Regions from separate parts of the Micromonospora sp. NPDC049230 genome, predicted to be linked through region 2. Evidence: riboswitches for the same ligand, from Rfam matches in the RefSeq annotation. Region 2 holds a riboswitch; the other holds the start of a gene.
The links. Region 2 has a riboswitch for cobalamin ahead of bluB (5,6-dimethylbenzimidazole synthase). Riboswitches for the same ligand answer to the same signal wherever they lie in the genome.

Region 1 (5,231 bases), on a different contig from region 2:
CGGCGAGGTCGAAGCCGGTCGACAGCTCACCGTAGGCGACACCGTCGACGCCCTCGCTGTCGCCGCCGGTGTAGTGCACGTGCTTAGCGTCGACCGAGCTCTTGTTCCTCACCGTGACCGTGATGGTGAAGGAGTCGCCCTCGGCATAGTTGGCCTTGTCGGCGGTGGAGGTTACCGCGATATCCGGCTCATTGTCGGCGGCCAGGGCGGCCGTTGCCGGGAGCACGGCCACGAGCATGCCCATGAGGGCGGCGGCGGCAAGTTTGCGCATAGGGGGTCTCCGTAATGGGGGGCAGCGATCAGCGCGATGCTAGCGGCTGGGCGAGTCGCTCCGCTGCCCCAAGATCAAAAATGTGGTCGGAGAGGCCGTCCCGGATCGACAGGCTCTCCGCGAGCCACAGTCGGGTGATCACTGCCAGCACTTTCCATCCGTGGAGGCGACGTCAGCCGGATCTTCAGCGTCGGCCGGCCGGCTCGTTGAGCGGGCTCAGCGCGGTGGCGAGCCGGCCATCCAGGGTTGCGCGGTCCAGGTTGGCCCCGACCTCGTCGCCCACAACAGCAAGCGCCGCGACGATCCTGGAGTGCGCGGGCAGGAGGGCCGCGATCCGTGGCCGTAGCGGTCCGTCCACGTAGACGGCCCCACCGGGCTCGAACATCTCCATTGTCCGCCCGTCGACGACGTCACGCACGACAACCATCCCGTCGCCGCTTCTGCTGAGTTGCAGCATTCGCGTGTCCTTCGACAGGCGCAGGATCGCCGGGGTCCTGTTCGCGATCGGAGCCCGATCCTCGAAGCAGAAAACCCAGTTGTCGAACGCGCCGAGTCGAAGCAGCGCCCCGGGCCTGCTGATCGGGTAGGCCCGTTCCGCCTCGGCCAGCGTCATCAGCGTCAGGGAGTCGGCGCCGAGCGACGCCGCGACTGCGGCCGGTTCTCGATTCAGCAGAAAGGTGAGGCAGAAGCCCGCGAAGCGCTCCTGCCCCGCCCACCTCCACTGTTCCACGCCCACCTGAACAGGGTATGGCCGTTTGTCAGGGTGGGCCGAGAGGGTGGGCCGCCCCCGCATGGTGCAGCCCACCCGAGCCCGCCGTCCACGGCCGACGAAGACGCCCGACGGCCTCCGAGACGTCAGGCCGACGCCGCCGGCTGATACACGCAGTCGAGCGCACGTGCGACGTAGAGGCCGTGGTTGAGGTAGGTCAGAAGGACATCGATGGTCCCGTTGTCGAGCGCCACCTGCGCGGCCGCCCGCACGTTCTCCCCACCCTTCGACATCGTCTGGTTCGCCGCGATCCGCAGATCCGTGGTCCAGGCGACCCGCAGGCCCGTCTTGAGGAACGCCCGCAGATCATCCGCAGAGCCGTCCAGCCCCACCTGGATCCTGCCCGGCAACGTGGTCAACGACTCCCTGACCGCCGCAGCCATGATCTGGTTCGCCAGCACCCGCACCTCGGTGTCCGAGGCGGTGTCGAGGTCGACTGTGACAAGCGCGCGAATATCCGTGAACAGCTTGAGGGACCCCGCGTCGAGCGCACGTGCGATGTACAGGCCGTGGTTGAGGTAGGTCAGAAGGACATCGATGGTCCCGTTGTCGAGCGCCACCTGCGCGGCCGCCCGCACGTTCTCCCCACCCTTCGACATCGTCTGGTTCGCCGCGATCCGCAGATCCGTGGTCCAGGCGACCCGCAGGCCCGTCTTGAGGAACGCCCGCAGATCATCCGCAGAGCCGTCCAGCCCCACCTGGATCCTGCCGGGCAACGTGGTCAACGAGTCCCTGACCGCCGCAGCCATGATCTGGTTCGCCAGCACCCGCACCTCGGTGTCCGAGGCGGTGTCGAGGTCGACTGTGACAAGCTCACGAATGTCCGTGTACACGATCGCTCGGCAGGATGTTCCGGTGAGCCCGGGCGACCTGGTTTGCGCCACCGCGGATGTCGCCGGGGCCAGGAAGGCCAGTGCCAGGAGGATGCCAGCCGCAATCTTCAGTCGCATGTGGACTACTGTTTCCCTTCACCACGTGAATGATCGTCGGTGCGAAACATACAAGGTCTCCGAGATCCGCATGGGCCCTTGAGCACCGACCGCGTCGGGCCGCAGAACGCAGCCCGGAGCAGCGAGCCCCGACCGCTTCGCTGTCCACCAAGGGCTCGGCTCAACCGGCGACGTCCACGATGACCTTGCCCTCGGCGGTGCCGCCGGCGACCAGGCGGTGGGCGTCCGTGACCGTGTCGAGCGTGAACGTGCGTGGATCCAGTCGGGGGCGCAGGGCACCGGCGTCGGCCAGCGCCGCGATCTCGCGCAGAATCTCGCCGTGGTGTTCGCGGCCCCGCCCGGTCAGCATCGGCAACAGGGTGAACACGCCGGAGTAGGTGGCCCCCCGGAACGACAGCGGGGCGAGCGAGTGCGACCCCCAGCCCAGCGCGCTGACCACGTGCCCGTGATGGGTGCGCACCGCCGCGAACGACGCGTCGAGCGTCGGGCCACCGACGTTGTCGACGATGATGTCGAACCCCTCGCCGCCGGTGTACCTCTGCACGTACTCCTCGACGTTGCTTGTGGTGTAGTCGATCGGCACGGCGCCCAGGCTCTCGATCACCCGCATGCTCGCCGGCCCGCCGGTGGCGTACGCCTCGGCGCCGCGCGCCTGGGCCAGCTGCACACCCACGTATCCGACACCGCCGGCACCGCCGTGTACCAGCACCTTCTGCCCGGCGCGGACTCCGGCCCGGTCGACGAGCCCCTCCCAGGAGGTGATCGCCGCCAGTGGCAACGCGGCGGCCTCCCGCATCGACAGGGCGCGGGGCTTGCGGGCCAGTAGTCGGGCGTCCACGGCGGCGTACTCGGCGAGTGAGCCCTGGAGGTCGCCCACGCCCCCGCACAGCCCGTACACCTCGTCTCCGGGCGCGAAGCCGGTCACCTCCGCGCCGACCGCCGCCACGACGCCGGCGAGGTCCAGGCCGAGCACCGCGGGAGGCTGGACACGCGCGTGCGCGGCCTTTCCCGCCTGGATCTTCGTGTCGAGGGGGTTGACGCCGCTGGCGACGATCCGCACCAGCACCTGCCCGCGCCCGGGGATGGGTTGATCGATCTCCTCGACCGTCAGCGGAACGTCGAACTCCCGCAGCACCGCAGCGCGCATAACCATCCACACTCTCCGTGATCGAGGCTTCACGTGGACGCTATCCGACCGGATCGGCGGCGGGGCGGGTTCCTCGGACCGCGCCCCCCACGGGCGGGCCGAGCACCTGTCAGTCGTCTTCGGCACCGTCGAGCAGCGCACGTCGCAGCGCCAGCCGGTGCTTCCGGCGGATCTCCGCCTCCCGGTACCGTCGCCGGTCCCCGTCGGTCTCCGGTAGCAGCGGCGGCACGCTACGAGGCTGGCCGTCGTCGTCGATGGCGACCATGACCAGGTGGGCGGTGGCCACGTCGGTGGGCGGCACCGCCCGGTCCCACCGGTCGGCGGTCACCTTGACGGCCACCTCCATCGAGCTGCGGCCGGCCCAGGTGATCCGGGCGTCGACGTGCACGACGTCACCGACCCGCACCGCGCGCAGGAACGCCGTCTCGTCGATGGCGGCGGTCACCGCCGGCCCGTCGGAGTGCCGGGCGGCGACCACACCGGCGACGGAGTCGATGAGGTTGAGGATCCGGCCGCCGTGCACCGTACCCATCAGGTTGGTGTGGTGCTGGTCCATGATCTGCGACAGGGTCAGGTGCGACGCCGACGGCGCTCGGCCGGCGATGGTGGTGTCGTGCACAGCGGTAGTCCGTCCCTCGGAACCCACACCGCCGGATCACGGACACCCGCTGACGAGGACCTGGCCGCGCGCCACACGCACGGCCCGTCGCCCGCTCAGCCCACCCGCGAGGCCGACGGCAGCGCACACGGTTGTGTACGCGGCGCCGGCAGGTCTTCGGACTCGCGGGCCTGACCGGTGGTGCCGGTCCCCTACTGGCCGTCGCTTCCCGGGCCGTTGGCCCAGTGCTGATGACGGCGGTCGTTCCCACTCACCGCTGCGGGGCAGCCCCGGATTTCCACCGGGTTCCCTCCTACGACGCCCAGCCGGTCACGGCGGGGCGAACCAGCGCCGCCGGCAGCATAGCTGGCCAGGGAATCTGTCCACCCGGGGCATCGTGTCGCGGCGGCCCGCGTCCTCGTCGTCAACTTTCGTCGTCCGAGGAAGAAGATCGTCACCTCTTGAAAAAAGTCTCGCGCGGGTGAGGATATCCAGATGCGTCGTCTCCCCCAGACTTGCGGGCGGGTGGTCTCGGGCCTCCTCGCGTTCCTCCTCGCCTCGGCGGTCGCCCTCCTCGCGTCCGCCCAACCCGCCGCGGCGCACGGGACCCTCGCCGAGTCCACACCGGCGAGCGGCGCCACAGTGCGCGAGCCGTTCACGGAGGTGCGGCTCCTCTTCACCGAGAAGGCCGCCGCCAACGCGTTCTTCACGATCACCGCCCCCGGCGGCACCCGTGTCGACAACGGCTGGTCGCAGGGGGAGCCAAAGCCACTGGAGAAGCCGGTACGGGAGTACTTCCTGGTCAACGGGCAGTTCGAGCCACGGGAGTACACGACGGGGTTCCCCGCGGTGGTGGCCGTCGCCCACCTGCCCGCCAAGGGCCAGTACTCGGTGAGCTACCTGTCGGTCGCCTCGGACGGCGACACCGTGCGGGGCACCCTGACCTTCCGCTACGAGGGGCGGGTGACGGCAGCGCCGAAGGGGTGGGAGCCGCCGTCGACCCAGCCGGACCCGGCGCTGGTGGCCGCCAGCGAGCAGCACAACTCGTCCGGGCAGGCGTCGGCGGTGCCGACCACCGCCGACGATCCGTCGACCCCGCCGGCCGCGGCGGCCCCGTCGACCGGGTCGACCGGGTCGACCGAGGAGAACGGTCCCGGAGCACTGGCCTGGACCGGCTTGGCGGTGGTCGCGGCGGTCGGGGCGGTCGCCGGGTACGTCGTCTGGCGTCGCCGATCGGCGTCCGCCGGCACACCCGCCGGCCGGGGCCGTACCTCGCGGGCGACAGGTCGACGCGGCGGTGGTGCCCGCTCCCCGAACAGGGCCGGCGCTGGCAGGGCCGTCGGCGGCAGGACCGTCGGCGGCAAGGCTGCCGGAGACAAGACCGGCGGCAAGACCGTCGCTGGCAAGACCGTCGGGGCAAAGGCCGGCGGCGGCAAGATCAGCGGGGCCGCCAAGGCCGGCGCGGCGACCGGCGTCGTCGCGCGTACCGCGAGTGA
Region 2 (5,231 bases):
GCCGCCCAGGCCCGGGTCAGGTTCCGGCGTCAGGGCCGCCGCACCTGGGCCGCCTTCGCCCGGCACGTCGAACTGCGCGCGGAGTTCCGCCGGGGCACCCGGACGGCGGCCCTGCTCGCCGCGATGGTGCGGACCGCCGGCCAGCTCGACGCCACCGGGTGGCCGGGCCCGGCGCTGACCACCCGCATCGAAGCCGGCCTGCTGGCCGCCGCCTCGGGTCGTGTCGACCGGGCCGTGGCCCTGCTCGACCTGGCCGCCCAGGCCCGCCGTCGCGGCACCGCCCCCCGCCGCGCCCAGGGTTGGTACGCCTTGGCCCGGTCGCGCCGGCTCACCGGGGACGATTCCGGTGCGGCCCGGGCCCTGCGCCGGGGGCTGGCCGTCCTCGACCGGCACCGCACGTCGCTCGGTGCCACGGAGTTACGGGCGCACAGCGGGACGTACGGGCAGGAGTTGGCCGCCGAGGGCCTCGACATTGCGGTCCGCGCCGGCTCCCCGGCCCGGACCCTGGCCTGGACCGAACGCTGGCGGGCCAACACCCTGCGGATGCGGCCGGCGCTGCCCCCCGACGACCCGGACCTGTTCGCGGCGCTCACCGAACTCCGGCTCGTCAGTAGCCTGCTGGAGGACACCGTGCTGGCTGGCCGGCCGGCCCACGCACTGCGCAGCCGGCAGGCCCGGCTGGAACGGCGCATCCAGGACCTGGCCCGCCGGGTGCCCGGCGGAAGCGGCGTGGTGACCCCGCCCGGCGTGGGCATGCTCGCCGGGCGGCTCGGCTCCCGCGTGCTGGTCGAACTGGTCGCCCACGGCGACCGGCTCCGGGCGGTGCTGGTCCGCGACGGCCGGGCCAGCCTGCACGACCTCGGCCCGCTCGCCGAGGCGGTGCACCTGGTCCGGTGGCACCGGTTCGCCCTGCGCCGGCTGGTCACCACCGGCGACACGCCCACCGCGCGGGCCGGGGCCGGGCACGCCGCCGCCACCCTGGACCGCCAGCTCTTCGATCCGTTGCGGCGGCACCTCGGCGACCGCCCCCTGGTGATCGTGCCGGTCGGGGCCCTGCACGCCGTGCCGTGGTCGGGGTTGCCGACCTGTGCCGGACGTCCCGTGACGGTTGCCCCGTCGGCCACCGCCTGGCTCAGTGCGGACGGGCGGCAACCATCGGCCGGGCCCTCGGTCCTGGCCTGCGGGCCGCGCCTGCCGGCCGGCCGGGTCGAGGTACGCCGACTCGCGCAGGTGCTGCCTGGGGCCACCCTGCTCACCGGTGCGGACGCCACCGCCGACGCGTTGACCGCGGCGCTGGACGGGGCCGGCCTAGTCCACATCGCCGCCCACGGCACCTTCCGCGCCGACAACCCCCAGTTCTCCACCCTCGAGCTGGCCGACGGCCCGCTGTTCGCGTACGAGTGGGAACGGGTCTCCCGGCCGCCCGGCTGCGTGGTGCTCTCCGCCTGCGACTCGGGACTGACCGCGGTGCGTCCCGGCGACGAGGTCATGGGCTTCACCGCCGTGCTGCTCGCCCTGGGCGCACGGTGCCTGATCGCCACCGTGCTGCCGGTGCCGGCCGACCCCACCACCGGGCTCATGCTGGACCTGCACCGACGGATGCGGGCCGGCATCCGCCCCGCCCAGGCTCTCGCCGACGCCCAGCAGGCCTTCGCCAGCGCCGGCGACGGCACCGCCGGGGCCACGGCGGCGGCGTTCGTCTGCCTCGGTGCCGGTTGACGCCGCGCCGATCAGCCGCATCGGCCCGCAGGCCTGTGCGGCTGTTACGCGGAACGTGCTCGAGATCGCCATCCGAATCGCCGCCATGTCGGTAACGCCACCCGCTGGTAGGCACGGCGCACTGGAGGTGCTTTGGCTGCAAGGCAACACCTCCCAGGCTGTCGACGTCTTCGGTGACGGCGAGCCGTTTTCCCTAGCCGTCGGGCCAGCGACGGCTGCCGTCGGCGACCTCGTTCTCGGCCGGAGACTGAACGGGCGTGCCGGGGCGGTGCTCATCGGCGTCGGCCAGAGCCCACTCGCCCCGATGGCCACGGTGGCGCGGCCCGGGCTCTGCGGCTACCGGGGTGCTGATCGGATCGTCACTGTCTAATCCCACCTGATGCTTGACGGATCCGTCCCAGGTGTTGCTTGACGGTTGGTCTAGGTTCTGTTGCTGACCTTGCGGGGCCGCCGCCACGCAAGATGCCGAAATCATGGCGAGGTTCGTCCCATGTTCGTCGGGACCGTTATGGTGTGCGGTGGCACGAACGTTGCGAGGTGCCCTGCGCGAGTGGGGAGAATCGGGAAGCCGGTGTGAGTCCGGCACGGGCCCGCCGCGGTGACCGGGGAGCTGCCACCCACGCGTACCAGGCGCAGCCACTGACCCTGCGGGGTTGGGAAGGCGGGTGACCAGCGTAGATCCGGGAGTCCGAAGACCGGCCTCGCGCCATCGCCCCCGCCAGGGGCACGAGCGCAGCGGGAGCCTGCCTTGTACACCGGACTCTACGAGACCATCCACCGGCGCCGGGACGTACGTGCCCAGTTCACCGGGGCGCCGATCCCCGACGAGACGTTGAACCGGGTCCTCACGGCGGCGCACGCCGCGCCGAGCGTCGGCCTCTCCCAGCCCTGGGACTTCATCCTGGTCCGCGATCCCGAGCTGCGGCAGGAGTTCCACAAGCACGTACAGCGGGAACGGGACGCCTTCGCGGCCACTCTCGACGGTGCGGCGGCGGAACGCTTCAACCGGATCAAGATCGATGGCGTACGCGAGTCGACGTTGTCGGTCGTGACCACGTACGACCCGCAGCGGGGTGGACCGGCCGTGCTCGGCCGTCACGCGATCGCCGACGCCGGCCTCTACTCGGTCTGCCTGGCAATCCAGAACCTGTGGCTGGCCGCGACCGCCGAGCAACTCGGGGTCGGTTGGGTCTCGTTCTACCGGGAGCCGTTCCTGCGCGACCTGCTCGGCATCCCGGCCACCGTCCGCCCGGTGGCGTGGCTCTGCCTCGGCCCGGTCACCCATCTGGAGCAGACGCCGGACCTGGAGCGGCACGGCTGGCGCCAGCGACGCCCGGTGTCATCGGTGATCCACCACGATCGTTGGACGACGGAGTGACCGAGTGGTTGTGGCGGCGCTCCCGCGCCAGCCACCCCGCGTGTAGCTCGGCGATGCCGCTGGCAGCCGCTCCGTCCCGCATCCATAGTGGTTGGCCGCTCGGCGGATGGGATACGCGGTCCGGACGGGCGACACTGGCGAGATGTCAGCGAGGGGACACCGACCGTGATCGCACCGTCGATCGCCGTGGAGGGCCCGGCCTGGGGTGAGCCGGGGCTGACGGCGCGTGCCGGCCGATACCCGTTGGCCGTGGAGGCACCGGTCATGGCGGGCGTCGACATCCTCGTCCCCGGCGTCTCCACGCTGAGCCACTACGCCCGCCTACTACGCCCTCTACTGGGCGCTGGCCGCCCACGCGGAGGCCACCGGCCTGGACGAACAGCGGTGCCGGTGGCTAATCCGGCGGACCGAGGTGGCGCTCGCGGTGATCTCCCGGGCCGCCGGCACGGACGTTCCGGATCCGGCGCCGGCGCACGGCGTGGACGCCCTGGCCCGGCTCGCTCCGGAGCCGGGCCGCGAGTTCAGCGTCGCCGACCGTGAGGGCCAAGCGGCCATGCTCCGCCACCGGGTTAGCGTGCCGTCAACGGACGCCGATAACGCCAAATTCGGCGCGATTGGGGCCTCGGGGGCGATTCGAAACAGCTACCAGAACGGTGATGGCCGCAGCCGCCTGACGCAGCGGCGCTCCGAGAGCCCACCCCAGCAATCGATGAGCGCGCCGTAGAGCCCGCAACCGATCAGGGCCCGCAGCACGTGCGGCTGGTCCGGCCGGCCCTTCTTAGCGGCGTTCGAACAGGTCTCGCACCTCACCGCCCACGCGAGTGACAGTCGGGTGGATGGCCTCGCCCAGAAGCCGCCCGACGTCGCGGATGTCCTGGCGGACGGCGTCGTCGCGGAACGCGTTACCGGCGGCTTCGAAGGCCTCGTTCATGACCGCTCGCAGTCGATCCAGCGCTGCCTCGGTCTGTCCGTCGTCGCTGGCCTGCTCGACATGCATCTTCAGCTTGAGGGCCAGCGCCTCGGCCCGGTTTGCTACTTCCCGCCACTGTGCCGATGACTCGCTCAGGCCCAGGCCGAGCAGCCGATCACGTCTGTCCTCTTCGTACGTCGGCATCATTCGAGTCTGCGCTCGACGCCGCCGGACAGTCAGGGTCGGACGGCCCTCTACGCTGTCTGCGACACCGCGGCGGTCGGCGACTGACACCACCACCATCTTCGGCTGCCCTCCGAGTCAGTGTGGACGCTCGCCGAGCAGCTTGGTGGCCAGCACCGCTGCCTGGGTGCGGCGTTCCAGACCGAGTTTGGCGAGCAGGCTGGACACGTAGTTCTTGACGGTCTTCTCGGCGAGGAACATCCGGCCAGCGATCTCCCGGTTGGTCAGGCCCTCGGCCACGTACTGCAGGATCCGGCGTTCCTGGTCGGTCAGACCGGCGAGCTCGCGCGGCTGCTCGACGCCGTTGCGAATGCGCTCCAGGACTCGCTGGGTGACCGCGGGGTCGAGCAGTGACTGCCCGGCCGCCACCCGGCGTACCGCGTCGACCAGGTCGGTGCCCTTGATCTGCTTGAGCACGTATCCTGCGGCGCCAGCCATGATCGCCGCGAACAACGCCTCGTCGTCCTCGTACGACGTCAGGATCAGCCCTTTGATCGTCGAATCGACAGCCCGCACGTCGCGACACACGTCGATGCCGTTGCCGTCCGGCAGCCGGGCGTCGAGCACCGCGACATCGGGCCGCAGCGCCGGGATCCGCCGGGTCGCCTCCTGCGCCAGACCGGACTCGCCGACCACCTGGATGTCACCGGCCGCCTGCAACAGGTCAACCAGGCCGCGACGGACGACCTCGTGATCGTCGAGCAGAAAGACACGGATCATGCGTCCTTCCTACCCTGCCGTGCGGCTTGACACCAGCGGCGGCACCCCTTCAGGCGGAGAGCGAGGCCACGTTCCGGCACCGGCCGGGGCCTGTCGGGCCACGGAGAGCGGCCGTTCGGCACAGCCGGAAGCGACACACGCTGCCCAGGTGGGTGAGCGAGAAGCGCGTCCGCGACGGGCTGCTCGGTTCCGATGGCGCCAGTTCCCGCCAGGCCGGTTGGTCCTGCACCAGCTAGGCCGGCGAGGGCCGGAAGACCTGCG

Region 1: another riboswitch for cobalamin. It lies ahead of AB0A95_RS11325 (acyl-CoA thioesterase); the one in region 2 lies ahead of bluB (5,6-dimethylbenzimidazole synthase).

The regions. Positions count from the first base shown of each region.
Region 1 covers NZ_JBEZCZ010000009.1:145,724-150,954, reverse strand. Annotated here, with positions in the region: gene AB0A95_RS11345 (LPXTG cell wall anchor domain-containing protein) at 1-271, opposite strand, end outside; gene AB0A95_RS11340 (hypothetical protein) at 456-1,007, opposite strand; gene AB0A95_RS11335 (ALF repeat-containing protein) at 1,127-1,990, opposite strand; gene AB0A95_RS11330 (zinc-dependent alcohol dehydrogenase family protein) at 2,151-3,143, opposite strand; gene AB0A95_RS11325 (acyl-CoA thioesterase) at 3,247-3,693, opposite strand; cobalamin riboswitch at 3,886-4,100, opposite strand; gene AB0A95_RS11320 (copper resistance protein CopC) at 4,231-5,231, shown strand, end outside.
Region 2 covers NZ_JBEZCZ010000020.1:3,589-8,819, forward strand. Annotated here, with positions in the region: gene AB0A95_RS18210 (CHAT domain-containing protein) at 1-1,719, shown strand, start outside; gene AB0A95_RS18215 (hypothetical protein) at 1,709-2,089, shown strand; cobalamin riboswitch at 2,238-2,438, shown strand; gene bluB (5,6-dimethylbenzimidazole synthase) at 2,468-3,097, shown strand; gene AB0A95_RS18225 (hypothetical protein) at 3,510-3,821, shown strand; gene AB0A95_RS18230 (hypothetical protein) at 3,876-4,211, opposite strand; gene AB0A95_RS18235 (response regulator transcription factor) at 4,329-4,970, opposite strand.